Regions from separate parts of the Streptomyces sp. NPDC000983 genome, predicted to be linked through region 1. Evidence: riboswitches for the same ligand, from Rfam matches in the RefSeq annotation. Region 1 holds a riboswitch; the other holds the start of a gene.
The links. A riboswitch is a leader RNA that binds a small molecule or an ion and turns the genes downstream of it on or off. The one in region 1 is predicted to bind cyclic di-AMP.
Positions count from the first base shown of each region.

Region 2: linked by a shared signal. The riboswitch ahead of ABT296_RS17415 (transglycosylase family protein) and the one ahead of ABT296_RS31800 (transglycosylase SLT domain-containing protein) in region 1 are both predicted to bind cyclic di-AMP.

Region 1 is NZ_JBEPBM010000039.1:42,734-50,119, reverse strand. Features, by position in the region: gene ABT296_RS31810 (LolA family protein) at 1-828, opposite strand, end outside; gene ABT296_RS31805 (polyprenyl synthetase family protein) at 1,316-2,326, opposite strand; cyclic di-AMP (ydaO/yuaA leader) riboswitch at 2,945-3,141, shown strand; gene ABT296_RS31800 (transglycosylase SLT domain-containing protein) at 3,145-3,615, shown strand; gene ABT296_RS31795 (HAD family hydrolase) at 3,694-4,500, opposite strand; gene ABT296_RS31790 (hypothetical protein) at 4,684-5,304, shown strand; gene fahA (fumarylacetoacetase) at 5,405-6,619, shown strand; gene ABT296_RS31780 (M56 family metallopeptidase) at 6,861-7,386, shown strand, end outside.
Region 2 is NZ_JBEPBM010000013.1:128,741-136,126, forward strand. Features, by position in the region: gene ABT296_RS17390 (serine/threonine-protein kinase) at 1-525, shown strand, start outside; gene ABT296_RS17395 (SurA N-terminal domain-containing protein) at 754-1,398, shown strand; gene ABT296_RS17400 (nucleoside triphosphate pyrophosphohydrolase) at 1,509-2,495, shown strand; gene ABT296_RS17405 (cytochrome P450 family protein) at 2,684-4,033, shown strand; gene ABT296_RS17410 (transglycosylase family protein) at 4,184-5,248, shown strand; cyclic di-AMP (ydaO/yuaA leader) riboswitch at 5,425-5,605, shown strand; gene ABT296_RS17415 (transglycosylase family protein) at 5,610-6,341, shown strand; gene eno (phosphopyruvate hydratase) at 6,639-7,386, shown strand, end outside.

The DNA of each region.
Region 1 (7,386 bases):
GAAGGTCGACGCGGCCGGCTTGGCGAAGCTGACCTGGGTGAAGCCCACGTCCACCACGGCTGCGCCGCCGCTCGACGGGGTCAGCGTGAACTTCAGCGGCATCCCGGTCCCGGCGTCCACCGCGACGGTGATCTGACCGACCGTGGTGCCGGACTGCTTGGGCTTGATGACCAGGCGGTAGGCGTCGCGGCCCGCGACGTGCGCGGTGCCGTCGACGGTGACGGACGTCGTGTCGTCGACCGCCTTCAGGGCCTCCTCCGTGAGGCCCTTGGGCGTCGCCGGGACCTCCTCGCGCGACTTCTCGCTCTCCTCGGCGGTGGCGTGGAAGACCTCGTTGGAGGCGCTGTCGTAGCCCCAGACGTCCTTGCCGTTGTGGATGAGGCTGTACTCGGCGGCGTCCTCCAGCAGGGAGAGCTTCTGCCGGTCCGGGCCGTCGGCCGCGACGCGCAGCGTGTGGCTGCCGGAGACCAGTTCGGTGAGCTTGGCCGACGGGTCGGCGGCCGAACCGTCGCCGGACCCCGTCGCACCGGACGCCAGCGAGCCCCCGAGCCCGCCGAGGTCGGGCAGGCCCAGATCGGTGTTGATCCGCACCGTCCCGGACAGCTGCTGTACGTCGGACTCGGCGATCTTCTCGATGAGCCGCTGCGCGCTGATCTCCGGCAGGTCCGGGTCGCCGGAGTCGGCGAGGGCCGGGACGAGACCGATGGTCGCCGCCGCCACGCCCATCACCGCGACGGGGACGACGTACCGCGCGGCCTTGCGTCGCCCTGAGCGCAGGTCGTCGGTCTCGTCCCCGGTGGTGCTGTCGTCGGATCCGTACGGTGCCATGTGTGCCTTACCTCCGTCGTCGGCGGCGGCCTGCCAACTCCCGTGCGTCCAGCCCGTAGCCGCCATTCTCACCCGAATCGGTGAGGAGTGGTGTTTTCCGTTGTCACCATCTGACCAAATCGGCTGCGACGAAGCGTCAGACCGCGGGCTCAACTCCGTGTACACCTGCGGTATGACATGAGCGGGCGGCGCCTCCCCCGACCCGTAGGGGTCGCGGCGGACACCGCTCCGGGACGCCCGGAAGCGGAGGCGGTGACTCCGGCAGCCGTGGTCGGGCGGGGCACGGCGGGGCACGGCGGGGCACGGCGGGGCGCAGGTGATCGCGGCGGCTCCGGGCCGGGGAAGTGGCGTACGGGTGGCGTCGGCGCGTACGTGCGGGCGTCGGGGCATACGTGTGGGCGTCGGGGCGTACGTGTGGGCGCCGGGGCGTACGTGTGGGCGCCGGCGCCTACGTGCGGGCGTCGGCGCGTGCAGGTTACGTCGGCGGTCAGCCCGCCCGGTGGACCACCGCGTCGCACAGCTCCATGAGGGAGGCCTTCGCGTCGCACTCGGTCAGCGGCGCCAGGGCGGCGCGCGCGTCCTGCGCGTAGCGCACGGTGTCGCGGCGGGCCTGCTCCAGCGCCGGGTGCGCCCGCAGCGCGGCGAGCGCCTCGGCGTGCCGGGCGTCGTCGGTGAGGTCGGAGTCCAGCAGCTCGCAGAGGGCGATGTCCTCGGCGAGGCCCAGCCGCTCCGCCCGCTCGCGCAGCCGCAGCACCGGCAGCGTCGCGATGCCCTCGCGCAGGTCCGTGCCCGGGGTCTTGCCGGACTCGTGCGAGTCGGAGGCGATGTCCAGCACGTCGTCGGCGAGCTGGAAGGCGACCCCGAGCCGCTCGCCGTACTGCGTGAGCACGTCCACGACCGTCTCGTCGGCGCCCGACATCATGGCGCCGAAGCGGCAGGACACGGCCACCAGCGAGCCCGTCTTGCCGGCCAGCACGTCGAGGTAGTGGCCGACCGGGTCGCGCCCGTCCTGCGGACCCGCCGTCTCCAGGATCTGCCCGGTGACCAGCCGCTCGAACGCCTCGGCCTGCACCCGGACGGCCTCCGGCCCGAGGTCGGCGAGGATGTGCGAGGCGCGGGCGAAGAGGAAGTCACCCGTCAGGACGGCGACCGAGTTGCCCCAGCGGGTGTTCGCGCTGTCCACCCCGCGCCGGACGTCGGCCTCGTCCATCACGTCGTCGTGGTACAGCGTCGCCAGGTGGGTCAGCTCCACCACCACGGCGGACGGCACGATCCCCGGCGCGTACGGGTCACCGAACTGCGCCGCGAGCATCACGAGCAGCGGGCGGAACCGCTTCCCGCCCGCGCGCACGAGATGCTGGGCGGCCTCGGTGATGAAGGGGACCTCGCTCTTGGTGGCCTCGAGCAGTCCCTCCTCGACAGCCGCCATCCCGGCCTGGACATCGGCTTCCAGAGCCTGGTCCCGCACGCTCAGCCCGAACGGCCCGACGACGGTCACGAGGGGTCTCCTGTCTGCTGGTGTCTACTGGCGATTACGCGGTTTGTCGATAGGTCGCTGCCTTCACTCCAAGTCAGCGTATCCGGTCAGGTTTCGATCACCGATGCCGCCCGCCGGTCCACGACAGGCTGTATCGGATCATGGCGACCATGTTTTTTGATCACCTGATAAGACCTGCTATCGATCGACTTAGGTGCATGTAGTGGATTTCGTCCGGAATGGCGCTGTATCGACGCACCCTCCGGAGCACCCCCGCCGTCACTCCCACCCCGGCCCACACCCACGCTCACACCCCCGCCCGCGTGACCGCCCATGCGACCGCCCGCCCGACCGCGGCACCCATCACGAACAGACAGACAATAAAGCCCCATTGGCCCTATTGCCCGATTTGCCACCTCTTGCGCTCACGCGTGACTTGACTCACGCAGATCTCTCCACGGCCCCTTCACGGGATCACGCCGAAACGCGCACCCCGCTTGCGAGTTGGGCATTGGCGATAGCAAACGATCAATCACCGCACACCCCCCACTGAAGATCAAACCTCTGGATATGTGAATCCGCTACTTGTTTCGGACATGTGCTCTCGCATACGTTCCCGGCCTGTCGGGCGGACGCCGAATCCTGCCGCCGCCCGATTCCACCGATTTTTCTTCGTACGGCAGGAGCGGGGGACCCACAGGTACGCCGCCGGACCGGACGTCCTCGGACGCGCCGGAACGGCTCGGGGTGCAGTCGCGTTTCCCATCGTGGTGCGCGGCCGGGCAGCTCCCGCCCGAACCCGACAGCTCACCTCGCAGGCGCCGGAGAGGAACCTCGTCATGTCTGCTGCCGTCCAGCGCCGCACCCGTATCGCCCGCAAGCTCGCCGTCATCGGCACCGGAGCCGCCGTACTGGCGCTCCCGCTCATCGGCTCCACCACCGCCTCGGCGGCCACCCCGACCGTGACCACGGCCACCTCGCTCGGGTACACCAACAACCTCGACGGCTGGATCCGCGCGTCCCTCCAGGTCATGGCGCAGAACGGCATCCCCGGCAGCTACAACGGCATCTACCGCAACATCATGCGGGAGTCCTCGGGCAACCAGTACGCGATCAACAACTGGGACTCCAACGCCGCCGCCGGCATCCCCTCCAAGGGCCTGCTCCAGGTGATCGACCCGACCTTCCGGGCCTACCACGTGGCCGGTACCTCGTGGGACTCGTACGACCCGGTCGCGAACATCACCGCCGCCTGCAACTACGCCGCCCAGCGGTACGGCTCGATCGACAACGTCTTCGGCGCGTACTGACGGCCCCTCCGGGCGCGTACGGACAGTCGCCCCCGGCCCGCACCGACTGTCGCCCCGGGTCCGTGCCGACAGCAGGTCCTAGGGGAAGAGTCTTTCGAGGACGACGGCGATGCCGTCGTCCTCGTTCGACGTGGTGATCTCGTCGGCCACCGCCTTGAGTTCGGGGTGGGCGTTGGCCATCGCGACCCCGTGGGCCGCCCAGTCGAACATGGGGATGTCGTTGGGCATGTCACCGAAGGCGATGGTCTGCGCCGGTCCCAGACCGAGGTGTTCGGCGGCCAGCGCCAGGCCCGTCGCCTTGGTGATGCCGCACGGCTGGAGTTCGACGGTCCCGGGGCCCGACATCGTGACGGTCGCCAGCGACCCCACCACCGAGCGCGCCGTCGACGCCAACTGGTCGTCGGACAGCTCGGGATGGCGCAGCAGCACCTTGCTGATCGGCTCGCACCACAGGTCGTCCCGGCGGCCGACCCGCACCGCGGGCAGGGTGGGGTGCGGCATCAGATAGCCGGGCTCGATCAGCGTCAGCCCGTCGACGCCGTCCTGGTCGACGGCCGCGTAGACCTGTCCCACCTCGGCCTCGATCTTGCCGAGCGCGGTCTCCGCCAACTCCCGGTCCAGGGTGACCGACCACAGCAGACGGTCCGCGCCGGCGTCGTACACCTGCGCGCCCTGCCCGCACACCGCGAGCCCCCCACTGCCCAGGTCGTCCAGGAGCGGCCGGACCCGAGGCGCCGGGCGGCCGGTCACCACCAAGTGCCGTGCGCCGTACTCCGCCACCCGCGCGAGCGCGGCGTACGACCGGTCGGAGAGCGTGTCGTCGCCCCGGAGCAGCGTGCCGTCCAGGTCGGTGGCGATCAGTGAATACGCGAGAGGTGCGGCCATGATCAGAGAATACGGACAGGACGCGCCCCCGACTCAGCCCGGACCGGACGCCCCCGGCGTCCGGCACCGCCGCGCACGCCCCCGCCAACTCCCTTGCCCCTCTCGGGCTTTCGTCCGGGACGGGGTACGGACGGGGCCCGTGATGCAATGAAGGTCACACGGCGACCGACGGGGGCGAATGGCGTGACGGACCTGAGTGCGGACTTCACCGCCCATCTGCGGCACGCGGCCGCTCACATCCTGGAGCGCTTCCCCGCGGAACTGCGGCCCGAGATCTACGCGCTCTCCTTCCGTATCTGGCGCGTCGACTACGACTACCGGCGCCCCTACGTCGCCATCGGCTACAACACCGAGAGCCAGTACGAGCGGGAGCGCGCGCCGGACGATCCCGGCGAGGCCCGCTGGAACTACGCCTACTGGCTCCTCGACGGCTTCGAGACCCTCGGCAACGTGCCCGAGGACCCGGTCGGCGGCCCGCTGTACGAGGCCGAGGTCAGGCAGCTCGGCCTCTGGCACGAGGAGGACTCGGACGACGATGCCGCGGACGACGATGCCGCGGATGCGGACGATGAGGACACGAGCGAGCTGCTCATCGAGCACTTCTACGACGCCTGTATCGCCCTCGCCCGGCACCTCCACGACAGTGGGCGGATCGAGAAGGTCTTCGGCCGTCCGCTGCCCGTGATCGTCTTCGACATGGACAACGCCGGCTGGGAGGTCGAGGCCACCGAGGCGGCCAACCCGCCCGGGCTGATCGAGGGCTTCCTGGAGTGGCAGCGGTCGGCCGGTCACTTCGGCGACTGATCGCGCCGCACCGTCCGCACTGCCCAAGACGGCTGGGGCACCCGTAACGTGGGCGGCGACGACACGGACCCGTGGCACGCACGAGAGTGAGGCAGCACCCATGCCCCCCTTTGATGTCCCCGAGGGCGACCCCTTCGGCACGCACAACCTTCCCTACGGCGTCTTCTCCGTCCCCGGCGACGACAGCGGACGGCGGGTCGGCGTACGGCTCGGCGATCATGTCCTCGACGCGGGCGCGGCGGCGCTGGCACTGGGCTCCCCCTACGCCTCCCTGCTGGCCCGGCCCACGCTCGGCGCGCTGCTGGCCGCCGGCCGCACCGCCTGGTCGGACGTGCGCCGCGCGCTGACTGCCTGGGTCACGGTCCCGTCCCACCGGGAGACCATCGAACCCCTGTTCCATCCGCTCTCGACGGTGACCCTGCACCTCCCCTTCGAGGTCGCGGACTACGTCGACTTCTACGCGTCCGAGAACCACGCCCGCAACGTGGGCCGGATGTTCCGCCCGGACGCGGAGGACTCCCTCACCCCGAACTGGAAGCACCTCCCGATCGGCTACCACGGCCGCTCCGGCACGGTCGTGGTCTCCGGCACGGACGTCGTACGGCCGTCCGGCCAGCGCAAGGCCCCCGCCGACGCCGCCCCGGTCTTCGGCCCCTCGGTCCGCCTGGACATCGAGGCGGAGGTCGGCTTCGTGGTGGGCATGCCGTCCGCGATGGGCAGCCCGGTCGCGCTCGCCGACTTCCGTGAGCACGTCTTCGGCCTGTGCCTGCTCAACGACTGGTCCGCGCGGGACGTCCAGGCCTGGGAGTACGTCCCCCTCGGCCCGTTCCTCGGCAAGTCCTTCGCCACGTCGGTGTCGGCGTGGATCACCCCGCTGGACGCCCTGGACGCGGCCCGCGTGGCACCGCCGGAGCGCACCCACGAACTGCTGCCCTATCTGGACGACTCGTCCGAGGAACCCGGCGGCTACGACCTGCGCATCACGGTCTCCCTCAACGGCCATGTGATCTCCGAGCCCCCCTTCTCCACCATGTACTGGACGGCCGCCCAGCAGCTGGCCCACATGACGGTCAACGGCGCCTCCCTGCGCACCGGCGACCTCTACGGCTCCGGCACCGTCAGCGGCCCGGCCGAACGCGAGCGCGGCTCGCTGCTGGAGCTGACCTGGAACGGCCGCGACGTCCTCGAACTCCCCGACGGCAAGCGGACCTTCCTGGAGGACGGCGACGTGGTGACCCTCTCGGCGTGGGCACCGGGCGCCGACGGGTCCCGGGTGGGGCTCGGCGAGGTCACCGGCCGCGTGGTCTCCGGCTGACCGTCGGGCCTGCCACGACCGCCCGGCGGTGAAGAGCCGCCGGCACTCGGGGAGTTGAAGCTCGTGGCCGACTCCCCGGACTCGTCCCGCCGGGCGTCCTGTGGTCTCCGGACCCTGCCGCGTACCCGCCCGCCGCCGTCATACTGGGCGGCGGACGGGTACGCGCGGTACGGCTCCGCGCCGCCCGCGCACTCCCGCCCCGCAGCCGTCCTCGTCCCGACCAGGATCCGGAGCCCGTGGCATGACCGTCTGCCTGCTCCTGCTGAGCGCCGTCGCACTGACGGCCGCCGTGCCGGTACCGCGTTCCCTGACCCGGGCCGCCTGGCCGGAACGGGAACCGGTGGTCGGTCTGTGGGTGTGGCAGTGCCTGGTCGCCACCGTGCTGCTGTGCTGTCTGACGGCCCTGGTGCTGGGCGCCGCCGCCGTCTTCCACACCGTCCGCGACCATGTCTTCGCACCCGCGCCGCCCGCGGTGACCGCGGCGTACGACCTCTCGGCGGCGCCGCCGTGGGCGGCCGGCCTCACCCTGCTGCTTGCCTGCGGCGCCGCCTGGACGACGGCGATGCTCGGGCGGGAGCTGGTCGAGGCCCGCCGCGGCCGCGGCCTGGCCAGGGCGCACCTGCGGGAGCGCGCCCCGGACCTGCCCGCCGGTCTGCCCCCGGCCCGCGGCCCCCTGCTGGTGCTGGAGGACGAGTACCCGGACGCCTGGTGGATGCCGGGCAGCCCGCCCCAGCTGATCGTCACCACGGGTGCCCTGCACCGGCTGA
Region 2 (7,386 bases), on a different contig from region 1:
CTGCTCGGCGAGGGCCGGATCACCCAGGCCGTCGACCTGCTCGGCTCGATCCTCCCGGTCGCCGCCGAACAGCACGGCGAGCACTCGCCCGTCGTCCGCACCCTGCGCAAGCAGTACGCGGCCACGCTCATGGACGACGGCCAGTACCGGCGCGCGCTGCCCGTCCTGCGCGCCCTCGCCACCGAGCGCGCCGCCGAGGCCGGCCAGGCCGACCCCCAGTCCCTGCGCTTCCGCTACGACGCGGCGCAGTGCCTGGAGCAGCTCGGCGACCCGGCGGCGGCGCTCAACGAGTACCGGTCGCTGCTGCCGTACTACGAGAACCAGTACGTGTCCGGCGATCCCGAGCTGGCCCACGACGTCCGCCGGCGCATGGGCCATCTGCTGCTCGCCCTCGGCGACCGGGCCGCCGCCCACGACACCCTGGTACGCCTGCTGCACGACGTGGAGCGCCTGCACGGCCCCGCCCACCCGCTGGCCGCGGACATCCGGCGCACCCTCCAGTGGCTCGGCCAGGTCCGCGGCTAGCCCGCATCTCGGCGGCGGCAGAAGCGGCAGCGGCAGAGGCGACGGCAGAGTCCGTGGCAGCAGCCGCGGTGGCGGCAGTGGACGGACGTGCGGGGCGGCGCGAGCGCGCCGGTGCCCGAAGTCCCGGTGAATCGTTGGTCGAATGGGTTGGCCAGAGCCTGACCACTGCCTAACATCGATCACCGCAAGACTTTGTGCACCGCCGCACAATCTCCTCGGGAGGTTTCCTTGCACCGCCGCCGTCGCACCGCGCTCCTCCTCTCCGCCGCCATCGCGGCGGCGCCTGTCCTGACCGCCTGCGGAAACGACGCGCATCCCGGCGCGGCCGCCGTCGTCGGAGACCAGCGGATCACCGTCTCCCAGCTGGAGAACCGGGTGAACGAGGTGCGCGAGGCGCAGCGCGCCGCCGTGCCGGACGAGACGCAGTACGCCCAGGCCGTGGCCCAGAGCGGCAGCCTCACCCGCGACACCCTGCACGGCATGGTCCTGGACCGGGTGCTGCACCAGGCGGCCCAGGACGCGGGCGTGACGGTGAGCCGCAAGGAGATCCAGTCCATGCGCGGCGGACTGGAGCAGCAGGCCGGCGGCGCCAAGGCACTGGAGACGGTCTGGCTCCAGGAGTACGGCGTCCCCCCGCAGCGCCTGGAGGACAACCTCCGCCTCCAGCTGGAGGCCCAGAAGCTCGCCGCGAAGCTCGGCACGGACACCTCCCGGCCGGAGTTCTGGCAGGCGCTGTCCAACGCCTCCAAGAAGCTCGACGTCGACCTCAACCCGCGCTACGGCACCTGGGACGTCCAGAAGAGCAGCCGGGTGGACGCCGAGACACCGTGGGTGCGCGAGGTGACGGCGGCGGGGCAGCCGAAGACGGCGTAGCGGCTGTCCCGGACGGCCCGGCCGCCGTGTGCGGTCCTACGATCACACCCCGCACCCCGGCCTGTGGACAACTCGACGGGTCCGTCCGCGCCGTGCGTTAGCTTCGAGACGTGAACACCACCAGCCCCGAAGCCGCCCCGTCCGCCACCGGCCGGATCGTCCTGCTCACCACCAGCCACCGGGTGGCCCCCGGCCTGCTGTCCTGGCCCGCCTGGCAGGCCCTGCGCACCGCCGACAGCGTGCTGTGCGCGGACGGCACACACCCCCAGCTGCCGTATCTGCGCGAGGCGGGCATACGGGTGGCGGAGGCGGCCCCGACCGCCCAGGAGCTGGTCGACACCTGCGCCGGCGGCCGCACCGTCGTGGTCGTGGCGACCGGGGAGGGCGAACCGGCGCTCACCGACGGCCTCGCCCGCCTGGCCGGCTCGGGCCGCGTCGAGATGCCCGAGCTGGAGCTGCTCCCCGCCTCCTACGACCTGCCGGGCGCCCGGCTGCTCGACCTCGTCCAGGTCATGGACCGCATCCGCGTCGAGTGCCCGTGGTCCTCCCAGCAGACCCACAAGGGCCTGGCCAAGTACGGCATCGAGGAGGCCTACGAACTCGTCGAGGCGATCGAGGAGGGCGACCGGGACGAACTGCGCGAGGAGTTGGGGGACGTGCTCCTCCAGGTCGTCTTCCACGCCCGCATCGCCGAGGAGGACCCCGACGAGCCCTTCTCCGTCGACGACGTCGCGGGCACCATCGTCGCCAAGCTGATCCACCGCCACCCGCATGTCTTCGGGGAGGAGACGGCCACCACCCCCGAGGAGGTCAAGGAGCACTGGCTGCGCACCAAGGCGCAGGAGAAGCGCCGGGAGTCCGTCACCGACGGCGTCCCCCTCGGCCAGCCCGGGCTCGCCCTCGCGGCGAAGCTGGCGTCCCGCGTCAGAACCGCCGGCCTGGAGGTCCCCCTGCCGGTCACCGAGGGCATCGGCTACGACCTCCTCGCCCTGGCGGTCCGCGCCGAGGCGGAGGGCGTCGACCCGGAGGCGGCACTGCGCGCGGCGGGCCGCGCCTACCGGGACGCGGTGCGGGCTGCAGAGGGCCTGGGGGGTTAGCACGGTCGCCCCGGAGCCGGCCCGGAGCTGTCCTCCGCGCGAGCCAATGCACTCGCCCTCGACATGATGCTCGGCCGACACCCGGTCCTGACGGTGCACCCGGCTTCGACGGGTCACCCGGTCCTGACGGTGCACCCCGCCCCGACGGCGGACGCGAGCCCCGCCACCCCGCCCGATACCGTCAAGGAGTGACCGACCACCCCACCCCTGCACAGCCGCCCGCACAGCCGCACGCGCAGCCCTCCACCGGCGCCTCCGGGCCCGGGTCCGCCCCCGCTCCCGAGCTCTTCACCTGGGAGTTCGCCGCGGACCCGTACCCCGCCTACGCCTGGCTGCGCGAGCACGCGCCCGTGCACCGGACCACGCTGCCCAGCGGGGTGGAGGCATGGCTGGTCACCCGGTACGCCGACGCCAAGCAGGCCCTCGCCGACCAGCGGCTCAGCAAGAACCCCGAGCACCACGCCGAGCCGGCCCACGCCCGGGGCAGGACCGGTATCCCCGGTGAGCGCAAGGCGGAGCTGATGACGCATCTGCTCAACATCGACCCGCCGGACCACACCCGGCTGCGACGGCTCGTCAGCAAGGCGTTCACACCCCGCAGGGTCGCCGAGTTCGCCCCGCGGGTGCAGGAGCTGACCGACCGGCTCATCGACGGGTTCGCCGAGAGGGGCAGCGCCGACCTCATCCACGAGTTCGCCTTCCCGCTGCCCATCTACGCCATCTGCGACCTGCTCGGCGTCCCCCCGGAGGACCAGGACGACTTCCGGGACTGGGCCGGCATGATGATCCGCCACCAGGGCGGCCCCCGGGGCGGGGTGGCCCGGTCGGTGAAGAAGATGCGCGGCTACCTCGCCGAACTCATCCACCGCAAGCGCGCCGCCCTCCCCGCCGAGCCCGAGCCCGGCGAGGACCTGATCTCCGGTCTGATCCGCGCCTCCGACCACGGCGAGCACCTCACCGAGAACGAGGCCGCGGCGATGGCCTTCATCCTGCTCTTCGCTGGCTTCGAGACCACCGTCAACCTCATCGGCAACGGCACCTTCGCCCTGCTCACCCACCCCGAGCAGCGGGCCCGCCTCCAGCACTCCCTCGCCGCGGGGGAGAGCGGCCTGCTGGAGACCGGAGTGGAGGAACTCCTGCGCTACGACGGCCCCGTGGAGCTCGCCACCTGGCGCTTCGCCACCCGGCCCCTCACCATCGGCGGCCAGGACATCGCCGCCGGCGACCCGGTGCTCGTGGTCCTGGCCGCCGCGGACCGGGACCCGGCGCGGTTCACCGACCCCGACACCCTCGACCTCTCCCGCCGCGACAACCAGCACCTCGGTTACGGGCACGGCATCCACTACTGCCTGGGCGCCCCGCTGGCCCGGTTGGAGGGGCAGACCGCGCTGGCCACCCTCCTCACCCGGCTGCCCGACCTCCGGCTCGGCGCCGAACCCGCCGACCTGCGCTGGAGGGGCGGCCTCATCATGCGCGGACTGCGCACTCTGCCGGTCGAGTTCACACCCTGCGACCGACCCGTCGCGCTCCCGGTATAGGTGACGCACCGTCAACTCTGTGATCTTGACGTGATCTGTGCGGCATCGACTTGTGACAAGTGATCGTCTGCCTATACGTTCACTCGTCAGCGCGGCGCCCCGCTCCACGGGTACCGCGCCGGTCCCTGCTGTTCTGCGAAAGGTCCCCGCATGCTCTCCGGGAACGGTCGTCACCGTCGCCCCCGCCAGGCTCCGGCTCTCCTCGTCGCGGCCGGCGTGACCGGCTCCGCCATCGCCATCCCGCTGCTCGGCGCCACCGGCGCCAGTGCGGCCGAGGGCAGCACCTGGGACAAGGTCGCCGAATGCGAGAGCGGCGGCTCCTGGAGCGCGGACGACGGCAACGGCTACTACGGCGGCCTCCAGGTCACCCAGGAGAACTGGGAGGCGTACGGCGGCAAGGCGTACGCGGCCAGCCCGGACCAGGCCAGCCGCTCCCAGCAGATAGCCGTCGCCGAACGCATACTCGCCGACCAGGGCCTCGCCGCCTGGCCGACCTGCGGTCCGCTCTCCGGCCTCGACGCCGACTCCGGTTCGGTCGGCATCGACACGGGCCTCGAAGAGGACGGCGATTCGTCCGACTCGTCCGGATCTTCCAACTCGTCCGGTTCGGCCGGGCTGCTGGACACCATCGGCGGCGGCACCTCCACGGACGACGAGACCGAGGCCGGGGCGGACGCCAGTGCCTCCGCGTCACCCGGGGCCTCGGGTGAATCGAACGGTTCGAAGGGCTCAAAGGGCTCGAACGGCTCGACGGATTCGGCCGATTCGGTGAATGCCGATAAGTCGGGCAAGTCGAATAAGGCGAACAACTCGGACAAGGCTGCCGAATCGTCACAGACCTCGGAGGCCGAGGCGTCGGAGGGTTCGTCCGGTTCCTCCGGGAGCGCCTCCTCGGGTGTGACCGAGGGGCTGTTCACCGGAATCTCCGGGCTGGACAATTCGGACAACATCCTCTGGGTCGGCGGCAATTCCACCCTCATGGACACCGGTGCCGGCCGCCACCGCGGCCAGCCCGCGGACGAGGGCGGGGCGGAGCGGACGTACGTCGTCCGCGAGGGCGACACCCTCGGGAGCATCGCCGACTCCCTTGACCTCGACGGCGGATGGCGCGGGCTCTACGCCGACAACAGGTCCGCCATCGGCTCCGACCCCAGCCGTATCACTCCCGGTCAGACCCTTGAAGTAGGGGACGAATCGGTCGGAAACCAGGGCTAGTTCGCGTCACACTTCGCACCTGAATGTCCGCTTTGGTGAAAGTGTGGGATGAGTCTCAGAAGCCCTGATCGTCTTTGAAATTCCCCGGATCGCCTGCCTACGGTCGTGACCGCTCGCAGCAGCGGGCCCCGACCGCCGCACGCCGAATCCTGCCGGTGGCCGTACGGGAACAGTCGTCGCGTCATGCGCCGTAGGCAGGAGCGGGGGACCCAAGGTAAGCGCCGGGACCGGCGGTTGAGGAGACTCGACACCGGATCCGGCTTGGGGTGAAGCCGTGCGACCGACAGGCCGCGCGGCCGGGCAACTCAACCGGCCCGAACCCGACAGCTCACCTCGCAGGCGTCGGTGAGGGGATCGATCCATGCTGTTTTCCGGCAAGGGCAAGCACCGTCGTCCGTCCAAGGCCACTCGCGCCATCGCCATCGCCGGTGTGACCGGCGCGGCCGTCGCCGCCCCGCTCATGGTGGCCGGCAACGCCTCCGCCGCCACCGCCTCCGAGTGGGACGCCGTCGCCCAGTGCGAGTCCGGCGGCAACTGGTCCATCAACACGGGCAACGGTTACTACGGCGGCCTTCAGTTCTCCGCTTCCACCTGGGCCGCGTACGGCGGCACGCAGTACGCCTCCACCGCCGACCAGGCCAGCAAGGCGCAGCAGATCGAGATCGCCGAGAAGGTCCTCGCCGGTCAGGGCAAGGGTGCCTGGCCGAGCTGCGGCGTCGGCCTGTCGAGCGCCTCGTACAACGGCGGCTCGTCCACCGGCTCCACGGGCTCCACCGGCTCCACCGGCTCCACGGACAACGGCGGCTCCACCGGGACCTCCACGCGCTCCACCGAGCAGCAGTCCGCCTCGCGTTCGGCCGAGCGTCCGGCCGCCAAGACGACCCAGAAGGCCCAGAAGACGGTGACCACCCCGACCGGCAAGAAGGTCAAGAAGGGCGACGGCGAGTACAAGGTCGTCAAGGGCGACACCCTCAGCACCATCGCCGAGGAGCACGACGTCAAGGGCGGCTGGGCCAAGCTCTTCAAGCTGAACAAGGACATCGTCGCGGACGCCGACCTGATCTACCCCGGTCAGCAGCTCCACCTCAAGTGATCCCGTAGCCGAATCACAGGGTCCCCCCATCGGGGGCCTCCATACTGGAGGCCCCGTGGGGTCACCCCCCGTCCCCACGGGCCCCCGCCCCGGCGCGTTCCCCCGTACGCGCCGGGGCGGGGTTTTCTTGTCCCGTCGTTCACCCAGGCTTTGTTCCGACGGGAAACAATGGGTACCGTCTCTCCTTGTCCACGGGACGGTCGGTCGGCTGGCCTACGTCCCCGGGGCGGTTAGGCTCTAGTCGCAAGGCTCATGTGCCCCGCACTTCCAGCGTCACATCCCATGAAGGAGATGCTCGTGCCGTCCATCGACGTCGTCGTAGCCCGGGAAATCCTGGACTCCCGAGGCAACCCCACGGTCGAGGTCGAGGTCGGCCTCGACGACGGCAGCACGGGTCGTGCCGCCGTTCCGTCCGGTGCCTCCACCGGTGCCTTCGAGGCCATCGAGCTCCGTGACGGCGACCCCAACCGCTACCTCGGCAAGGGTGTCGAGAAAGCCGTCCTCGCCGTCATCGAGCAGATCGGCCCGGAGCTCGTCGGCTACGACGCCACCGAGCAGCGCCTGATCGACCAGGCGATGTTCGACCTGGACGCCACCGACAACAAGGGCTCGCTCGGCGCCAACGCCATCCTCGGCGTCTCCCTCGCCGTCGCCCACGCCGCCTCCGAGGCCAGCGACCTGCCGCTCTTCCGCTACCTGGGCGGCCCGAACGCGCACCTGCTGCCCGTTCCGATGATGAACATCCTGAACGGCGGCTCGCACGCCGACTCCAACGTGGACATCCAGGAGTTCATGATCGCCCCCATCGGCGCGGAGTCCTTCTCCGAGGCCCTGCGCTGGGGCGCCGAGGTCTACCACACCCTCAAGAAGGTGCTGAAGACCAAGGGCCTGTCCACCGGCCTCGGCGACGAGGGCGGCTTCGCCCCGAACCTGGAGTCCAACCGCGCCGCCCTGGACCTCATCATCGAGGCCATCAAGGAGGCCGGTTACACCCCCGGCGAGCAGATCGCCCTCGCCCTCGACGTGGCCGCGTCCGAGTTCTACA